One region of the Mesorhizobium sp. LCM 4577 genome, then DNA from elsewhere that is predicted to be linked to it. Evidence: predicted binding sites of a transcription regulator. Region 1 holds the regulator's gene; the other holds the start of a gene.

Evidence for each region. The regulator LexA, encoded in region 1, represses DNA repair genes until DNA is damaged. The targets are predictions, from matches to a motif close to TGTTCNNNNTGTGTTCNG.
Region 2: a site for LexA is predicted at 1,995-2,012, ahead of dinB (DNA polymerase IV). Genes of this name have one in related genera too.

What each region holds. Positions count from the first base shown of each region.
Region 1 covers NZ_MDDU01000024.1:272,980-277,745, forward strand. The annotation lists gene trpD (anthranilate phosphoribosyltransferase) at 1-255, shown strand, start outside; gene trpC (indole-3-glycerol phosphate synthase TrpC) at 260-1,072, shown strand; gene moaC (cyclic pyranopterin monophosphate synthase MoaC) at 1,074-1,550, shown strand; gene glp (gephyrin-like molybdotransferase Glp) at 1,550-2,755, shown strand; gene lexA (transcriptional repressor LexA) at 2,872-3,612, shown strand; gene LCM4577_RS22990 (ComEC/Rec2 family competence protein) at 3,606-4,766, opposite strand, start outside.
Region 2 covers NZ_MDDU01000004.1:177,212-181,707, reverse strand. The annotation lists gene LCM4577_RS09380 (aldose 1-epimerase) at 1-651, shown strand, start outside; gene dinB (DNA polymerase IV) at 663-1,928, opposite strand; gene LCM4577_RS09370 (cupin domain-containing protein) at 2,223-2,603, opposite strand; gene LCM4577_RS09365 (hypothetical protein) at 3,010-3,201, shown strand; gene LCM4577_RS09360 (hypothetical protein) at 3,570-3,845, shown strand; gene LCM4577_RS09355 (hypothetical protein) at 3,875-4,105, shown strand; gene LCM4577_RS09350 (TadE/TadG family type IV pilus assembly protein) at 4,137-4,496, opposite strand, start outside.

The DNA.
Region 1 (4,766 bases):
GCCGGGTTGAAGCGGCACACCAGGGAAGAGCTGCGCGGCGGCGATGCGGCCTACAACGCCAAGGAGTTACGCGATATGCTGGGCGGAGCGCCCGGCGCTTATCGCGATACGGTGCTGATGAATGCCGGCGCCGGGTTGGTCGTGGCCGGCAAGGTGACGACTTTGGCCGACGGCATCGCGGCGGCGGCGCAAGCGATCGACAGCGGCCGCGCGCTTGGCGTGCTGGACAAGCTTGTCGAGATTTCGAACGGATAAGGCCTTGTCGGATATCCTGCGCAAGATCGAAGCCTACAAGCGCGACGAGATCGCCGCGGCGAAAGCGAAGGTACCGTTCGCCGAGATCAAGGCGCGGGCAAAGGATGCCGGTGCGACGCGCGGCTTCCTCGCGGCGCTCGACGCCAAGCGCCGGGCCGGCAACTTCGCGCTGATCGCCGAGATCAAGAAGGCCAGCCCTTCCAAAGGCCTGATCCGCGCCGATTTCGATCCGCCGGCGCTCGCCGGGGCTTATCAGAAAGGTGGCGCAGCCTGTCTTTCGGTGCTGACCGATGCTCCGTCCTTTCAGGGCGCGCCGGAATTCCTGACGGCGGCGCGGGCAGCGGTACGCTTGCCGGCCCTGCGCAAGGATTTCCTGTTCGATCCCTACCAGGTCTACGAAGCGCGCGCCTGGGGCGCCGACGCGATCCTGATCATCATGGCGAGCGTCGACGACACGCTGGCCAGGGACCTCGAAGCGACCGCCTTCGAGCTCGGCATGGACGCTCTGATCGAGGTGCATGACGAGGCTGAAATGGAGCGTGCGCTAAAATTGTCGTCGCGGCTGATCGGCATCAACAACCGCAATCTGCGGACCTTCGAGACCAGCCTTGAGACTTCCGAACGGTTGGCGCCGATGGTGCCGGCGAACCGGCTGCTGGTCGGCGAAAGCGGCATCTTCACGCATCAGGATTGCCGCCGGCTGGAGAAGAGCAAGATCGGCACCTTCCTGGTCGGCGAGAGCCTGATGCGACAGGCCGATGTGGCCGCGGCAACCGAGCTTCTGCTGACGGGCAAGGCAGCGGCCGAGGCCGTCTGATATGGCCCTCACCCATCTCGGCGCCAAGGGCGAAGCCAACATGGTCGATGTCGGCGACAAGGCCGAGACGACGCGCACGGCGATCGCCGAAGGCGTTGTCTCCATGCAACCTGAAACGCTGGAGATGATTCTTGCTGGCGACGCCAAGAAAGGCGACGTGCTGGGCACAGCGCGTATCGCCGGCATCATGGCCGCGAAGAAGACGCATGAGCTGATCCCGCTTTGCCATCCGCTGCTTCTCACCAAAGTGGCCGTCGAGATCGAGCCGGACCGCACGCTGCCCGGCCTCAGGGTCACCGCGCTCGCCCGTGTCACCGGCAAGACCGGCGTGGAGATGGAGGCGCTGACCGCCGCCTCGGTCGCTTGCCTCACCATTTACGACATGGCCAAGGCGGCGGACCGCGGCATGGTGATTTCCGGTATCCGGCTGGTCGAGAAGACCGGCGGCAAGTCGGGCGATTACAAGGTGGATGCCTGATGGCTTTGGTTCCGGTCGCCGAAGCGCTCGAACGCCTGCTCGATGGCGCAGCACCTTTGCCGGGCGAAAGCATTCCGCTGGCGGATGCAGCCGCGCGGGTCCTGGCGGAACCGGTCGTGGCGCTGCGCACGCAGCCGCCCTTCAACGCCTCCGCCATGGACGGCTACGCCGCGCGCGCCGCCGACGTCGCTTCGGCGCCGGCGCAACTCGAAGTCATAGGCACGGCGCCTGCCGGCCGCGGCTTTTCCGGGACCGTCGGCGAAGGCCAGGCCGTGCGCATCTTCACCGGCGCGCCGCTGCCTGAAGGCGCCGACACCATCGTCATTCAGGAAAACGTCCGCGATCGCGGCAATGGCAGGATCGAGGTCACGGAACCGACCGCGAAAGCACGCAACGTACGCCGCCGCGGGCTCGACTTCGGTGAGGGCGACGTGCTGCTCGAAAAGGGCCGCGTGCTCGATGCGGCAGCCCTTTCGCTGGCCGCCTCGGCCAACCATCCCGCCCTGAATGTCGTACGCCGGCCGCTGGTCGCAATCATCGCCACCGGCGATGAACTGCTGCCCCCGGGCAGCGCGCTCGGCCCCGATCAGATCATTTCGTCGAATGCATATGGCGTCGCCGCCGCCGCCCAGTCGGTCGGCGCACGTGCGCTCGATCTCGGCATCGCCGCCGACCGCAAGGAGGCGATCGCCGCGTTGGTCAGGAAAGCGGTCGAGGCGAATGCCGATGTCATCGTCACGCTCGGCGGCGCCTCCGTCGGCGACCACGACCTGATCCATGACGTGCTGACCGGCGAAGGCATGCAGCTCGACTTCTGGAAGATCGCCATGCGCCCCGGCAAACCTCTGATGTTCGGCCGGCTTGGCAATGTCCGCTGCATCGGCCTGCCCGGCAACCCGGTGGCCAGCATCGTCTGCTCGCAGCTTTTCCTGAAGCCTCTGCTTGCCCGGCTCGGCGGCCGCGACCACAGGCAGGACGTGCGGGTGGCCCGGCTGGGCGCCGCGATGCAGGCCAACGACCTCAGGCAGGACTATGTGCGCGCCGTCGTGCGCGAGGACGCCGGCACGCTGATTGCGACTCCCTTCAGCATCCAGGACTCCTCGATGCTCAGAATGCTCGCCGACGCCAACGGCCTGATCGTGCGCGAGCCTTTCGCGCCGGCAGCCGAAACCGGCGCCGAATGCAGCGTTCTGATGTTACGCTAAACAAAACGTCAACAAATTCACTAAACTTTAAACGGTTGCGGAACACAACTGGAACAGATAGTGTTTGTTCTGGGTTTGTTTTTCTGATTCTGGTTTCAGAACCCGTGGGGGCCGCCATGCTGACGCGCAAACAACATGAACTTCTGATGTTCATCCACGAAAGGCTGAAGGAAAGCGGGATTCCGCCGTCTTTCGACGAGATGAAGGAAGCGCTCGACCTCGCCTCCAAGTCCGGCATCCACCGGCTGATCACGGCGCTGGAGGAACGCGGCTTCATTCGCCGGCTACCGAACCGGGCGCGAGCGCTGGAAGTGTTGCGGCTGCCCGACTCGATCGCCCCCGGCCTCAATGCAGCGAAGAAGTTTTCGCCGAGCGTCATCCAGGGAAGCCTGGGTCAGAACAATCTCAACCGTCAGATCAAGCCGGCTGCGCCATCGCGCGCCCCGACGCCAAGCAATGACGACGATGCCGGGTCCGCCGTATCCATTCCGGTGATGGGCCGCATCGCCGCCGGCGTGCCGATCGACGCCATCCAGCACCAGACGCATTCGATCACAGTGCCGCCGGACATGATCGCCGGCGGCGAGCATTACGCGCTGGAGGTCAAGGGCGACTCGATGATAGAAGCCGGCATCTTCGACGGCGACACCGTCATCATCCGCAACGCCAACACGGCAAGCCCGGGCGAGATCGTGGTCGCGCTGGTCGATGACGAGGAAGCGACGCTCAAGCGCTTCCGCCGCAAGGGCGCCTCGATCGCGTTGGAGGCCGCCAACCCGGCCTACGAGACCCGCATCTTCGGGCCGGACCGGGTCAAGGTGCAGGGCAAGCTTGTTGGGTTGATCCGCCGCTACTGATCCGGTTGCGAAGGTTTCGCATCCGCCCGCTCAGGCTTTTGATAAGGCGGCAGTCCTCTCGCCTCGCGAGTATATTTCCGCTGCTCGTGCCAGGGCCGATATGGCTCTTCCACAGCATAGCGGACGGCCGGCCGCGCGGTTGCCGATTGCGGATCGAAGAAGACGGCGGCGCTGCCGTCGCGCGCCAGCTGCCGCTTGGTGACGACAAGCACGCGCGGATCGTAGCAAGGATTGTAGGCGGTGGCGTCGTTGATGACGATGAGATCAGCGAAGCCGCAGGCAGGCCGGGCACTGTCGCGGTTTTCAGCGAGTGCGACGATGGCGCCGGATGGATGCCGGCCGATGCAGAGATCACCCGTACAGTAGAACGGCGAGCCGGGCGGCAGGTCGACGGGATCGGCGATGTCCAGCGCATCTTTGGCAAACGTCTCCGGCGGCACGATTGTCTCGGCTTTCAGCGCCCGTTTCCAGTTGTCGGTGGTGAACTCGTTGGAACGTTCGCGATTGACGGCAAGCTCGCCGCCGCCGATCGGCATCGCCACCAGATGCGCGTCCTCGGAAATGAGTACATCCGGCGTGCGGACATGCGGAATGGCCAGCAGCGCGGCGAGCGCAAAGGGAACGGCGGCAAGCCTCAGCCAGGTGGTGGCCATCGTCGCGATCACCAGCGCGACCGTCGCCAGCAGCACCGACTGGATCGAGATCAGCCCGACGGCGTCGACCGGTGAGCGCTCGGAGATCCACGACGAAATGGCGATCATCGCCGTCAGCCCCTTGCCCATGACAAAGAGGAACGGACCGTCGAAGCCGAAGGGCATGGCCAGTGCGCTCAGCACGGCGAACGGCATGACGATCAGCGAGACGATCGGCATGACCGCCAGGTTGGCGAGCAGGCTGAGCGGCGACACGCGCTGGAAATGCCAGATCGCAAACAGTAATGTCGCGCTGCCCGCGATGAGCGACGTCACGGCGGCGCCACCCACACCGACCGCCAGTTTTCGCGACAGGAACCCGAGCAACGAACGTTTTGCCGGCGGCGCGGTCGTTTTGCCGGCGCGATAGTCGGCAAAGCCGGCATAGGCGCCGACCAGGGCGGCGGTGGCGGCGAAGGACATCTGGAAGCTCGGGCCGACCACTTCGTGCGGCGAGACGAG
Region 2 (4,496 bases), on a different contig from region 1:
GTCGAGCCGAATGTGCCTGGCGAAGCTTTCCCGATCCATGGCGACGGTTTCCAGAAGCCGTGGCGGCTTGTCCGCCATACCGACAGGGAAGCCGAACTCGCCCTCGATGACGGCGCGATCGGCCCTTATCGCTACAGGGCCTCGGTGGCCTACGCGCTGCGGAACGGAGCGCTGGAGGCGCGCCTCACGGTGGAGAACCGCGCCGGTATGCGCCTGCCTTACGGCCTCGGTTTCCATCCCTGGTTCCCGCGCGGCGACACAACCCTGCTGAAGGCGAAGGCGAAACGAGTCTGGCTTGAGGACGAGCGCCATTTGCCTGCCGGCGTCGTGCCGGTGAGCCAGCATCCGGGCTGGGATTTCGCGCAGGCCACGCCGCTGCCGCCGGAGTGGGTGAACAACGCCTTCGACGGATGGGACCGTCGCGCCTCGATCTCGCAGATCGAGGACGGGATCAAGGTCACGCTCATCGCTTCGCCGGAACTCGACGTCTACATCCTCTATTCGCCGTCGCGCGATGCCGACTTCTTCTGCTTCGAGCCGGTCTCGCACCCGGTCGACGCGCATCATGGCGAGGGGCTGACTGTGCTCGAAGATGGGGAGGCGATGAGCGCGACCATGCGGCTGGATTGGGCGGTCGTGGAGACGGATTGAGCACCCGCCCTCTACAACTCCTTCTCCGCCAGCTCCCTGAACCCGTCCGGCACCGAGCGCGTGCCTTCCAGCGCCACCGTGCCATAGCCCACTGCCTCCTTGCCGAAGCGCTGGCGAATCTTGTCGACGGCGCGGTCGGCGCCGAAGCGGGCAAGGCCCTTGCGGCTGCCGGGCCTGAGCTTCTCGTCGGCGAGGCCGAGCGGCAGTTCGAGCTGCAGCTCGGCATGCTCCTCCAGATGCGAGACGGAGATAGCGAGCAGCGAGATATCCCGCTCGCCCGGATGGGCGGCGAGCACGCCGCGAACCAGCTCCTCGGCGATCTCGGCGAGCATGGTGGTGGCCTGGATCGGCTGCTCCAGCGTGACGGAGCGGGTGACGGCGCGCATATCGGCGAAGCGTACACGCACGGTGACCGTGCGCCCGGGCCGGTCCTTGGTGCGCAACCGGCTCGCGACGCGGTCGGCCAGATGCAGCAGCGTCGGCACGAAGACGCGCGGCAGCGCGGGCTTGCGGCCCAGCGCCGACTGCGCACCGGCGGAATGTGCGCGCCGATGCGTCTCGAGCTTGCGCGGGTCGCGGTTCCAGGCGAGCGCGGCGAGCTTCTGGCCGGCGGCGTGGCCGATCAGCCGCTCCAGCGCGCCGCTATGCGTGCGCGCCAGCTGCCCGATCGTCTCGACGCCGATCTCGGCGAGTCTCGCCTTGGTCGCCGGGCCGACACCCCACATCAGCGTTACGGGCAGGTCGTGCAGGAAAGCGAGCTCGCTACCGGGCTCGACCACCACCAGCCCGTCGGGCTTGGCCACCTGCGAGGCGATCTTGGCGAGATGCTTCGTCCGCGCCACGCCGATCGAAATCGGCAGGCCGAGCTCGGCCTTCACCCGCTCGCGGATCTTTCGCGCGATCTCCTGCGGCGACCCGAACAGATGCGTGCAGCCGGCGACGTCGGCAAAGGCCTCGTCGATCGAGATGCGTTCGACCAGAGGCGTGAAATCGTCGAGTACCTTGATCGCCGCGTCGCCGAGGCGCTGATACTCGCTGAAGCGCCCGCCCACGAAGATGAGCTGCGGGCACAGCTCGCGCGCCTTGCGGCCGGGCATGCCGCCGCGGACGCCAAACACCTTGGCCTCGTAGGAGGCGGCCAGCACAACGCCGCCGCCGACGGCGATCGGCTTGCCGCGCAATGATGGATCGAGCAGCTGTTCGACGGAAGCGTAGAAGGCGTCGAGATCGGCATGCAGGATGGTGGCGGCCGCAGCGGTGGTCGTGGTGGCGGCCATCAAACGCTCCCATGGCCATTTGTGTGGCATTGCAGCATTAGCTGCATCTTTTGTAAGGGGAATTAGCGGAACATAAAGAGAACAAAAGAAGTTCTCTGTCAAGCCGCCACGTTTGAACGTGCAAGGTTCCACAACCTGTGGCTACAGCCGCAGATAGAGCGCAGGTTGCGTCCTGAGGAAATGTTGCCGCAAGCGAAAGAGGGGCGCCTCAGGGCCACCCGCTCTTCGCTTCTGTGCCGAGGTCTGGGACGACCCCAGCTTCTGCCGTCTCACCTTCGAAGGCGATCGACTGCGCTATGCCGGCTTGGCGTATTGCTCGGCACTCAGGACCTCAATGCATTGGAACGGCTGATTGCCTTCCACCCAGGCGTCGTGGCCGGGCGGGATGGTATAGGAAGAGCCGGCCTCGAAGGTCTTTTGCGTGCCGTCGGTCAGCCGCACCGTGATCGAGCCGGACACGACATAGCCGACATGCGAGACTTGGCAACTGTCGGTCTTGACCACCGGTTTCACGCATTCCGACCACTTCCAGCCCGGCTGCATGTTCATCCGCCCGAGCGTATAGCCCGGCAGCCGGACGATCTCGACACGCGTCTTGGCCGGCGCGCGGACCTCGTCGGGATTGTTGTGTGATTTGGATTCGAGCTTCGTCACATTCACAGCAGTTTCAGCCACGGCATCCTCCCATATGTGAAGCGGCGCCTGACATTGCGATCGTCGGCGACCGCTGTCTCATACATACGCCTTATTATGAGAGTTCGCTAATGTAATTGGAGGCATTCCTCGACCGGGAGATTTTGGCGCTTCTCGTCGAAAGTTATTGCGGACCTGATCGCCGGGTGCTTTCCTGTTTTCGCACTGGCACGGCGGTGGTTGAGGGACCCATCCGTTCTCGCTCGACAGGAGAATTCGATGCGACCCTCGGCAAAGATCAAAGCGATACCGTCGCGCCTTTTCGCAATCCCTATAAGCATGACGCCCACCTGCTTCAGCGCTGGCCGAACGCCGCGCCGGCGCAACATGTCCGGGCGAGGGGACAAACTTTTGGGCGGGATAATCAACAACCACCAGGAGGAAACCGATGCTTGATCCAGCCGTGAAAGGCTATTCGCGCCCGCCGGTCATTGCCGCCCGTCGCGGCCCGCCGGCGCTTCGCCAGTGCTGCGACAGCTATGTCTGTCCGGTCTGCGCCCAGGTCGTCGAACTGACGGATTATCGCCAGGTGCTGTGGCACCAGCAGCCCGGCCATCAGCCGATGGACGTCGAGGACTGAGTATCGCGAGCTCAATCGCTCGGACATATGGAGCGGACTCGATGCTCGATGTGGGGTCCACCGCGTCAAGGAATGGCCCGCGGTTTCCAAGAACACGCGGGCCGAGAGTGGATTGGCAAAAAACAACGTTCCGCCAGGCATCCGGCTAGATGCGTATCAACTGTCTGGACCATCTTCAGACTGAAGTCTCACCCATGGAACGCAGAGGCCCGAGACATCGATTTGTAAGAAACAAGAGGACATCAATTTCATTTGGTAGCAAGCCGCCGGACAAAGTCCCTTCATCGGCGGTTGATCACGGAGTGCCTGCCATTCCTGCGATATGGCAGGCACTCCTTCCCTGTTGAAGCCCCTTGGAGTTGCTGACCATGCAACTCGGCAACATGATCGCGAACCTGTTTGCAGCGCTGTTTCTGGCGGTGTTGATTGGCGGCGTCTTCCTCCTCTTCGGCAGGCCGCTCTTGCCGCAACGCCAGGCCCAGATGGTGATCCTTCTTCCGATCGACACGATCGCGACAGGATCGGTGCGCAAGGCCTGTGTCGAGCCGTGCCTGCCGGTCCGCTTCGATCTCAAGCTCGCGCCCGTTAGGCCGCCCGATGAAGGCAGGCGGGGGAACCAGCCCGTGGCTCATGCCGTTGAATGAGCGAAGGGATGGCGCTGGCGGAGGCCGCCATGGATAATTTCGAACTCATCGATCTTCTGTGCGTCATCGACGCATGCGCGAGCGACCGTTTGGCCGGGCGTGTCGTGGCGATGTCGAAGGCGGTCGAGGAATTGCGCGTGTTGACTGGCGATTTCGTCTCGTCGGACGAGGACGCGACCAACGCCTTGACGCAGGTCGCGCTCGAGCGCGGCTGCGCGGTGCTCTTCGACGAGCAGCCGGGCGCGGATATCATGGGCTAGCGCAATCTCTTCCAGACCGGAAGATTGGTGCTCATTTCGCCAGGGTGATCATCCGGCCCGCATATGCCGCCCGGCCCCCGAGTTCGGCCGTGCATTCCGACTTTACGGCTGAGTTTCCTATCATCGCGATAGTGTCGCCGACCAGCCGCAGGCAACTGCCCTGTGCGTTCATGTCCGAGTTTCCGGTGTAGGTGATGGCGGCATCCGGAGCGTAGATGAAGCCACTCACCACCGAGCCGGATCCGCCGTTGAGCAACAGCGGCTGAGTGTTGTCATGAGCCTGGAAGATGGTGATGCCGGCGTAAGGACCGCTCGTCGGCGGCGAGAGGTTCACCTGCTCGTTGGCGTTGATGGTGAGCTGCGAGTTTTCCATCAGGAAGATCGTCACGCC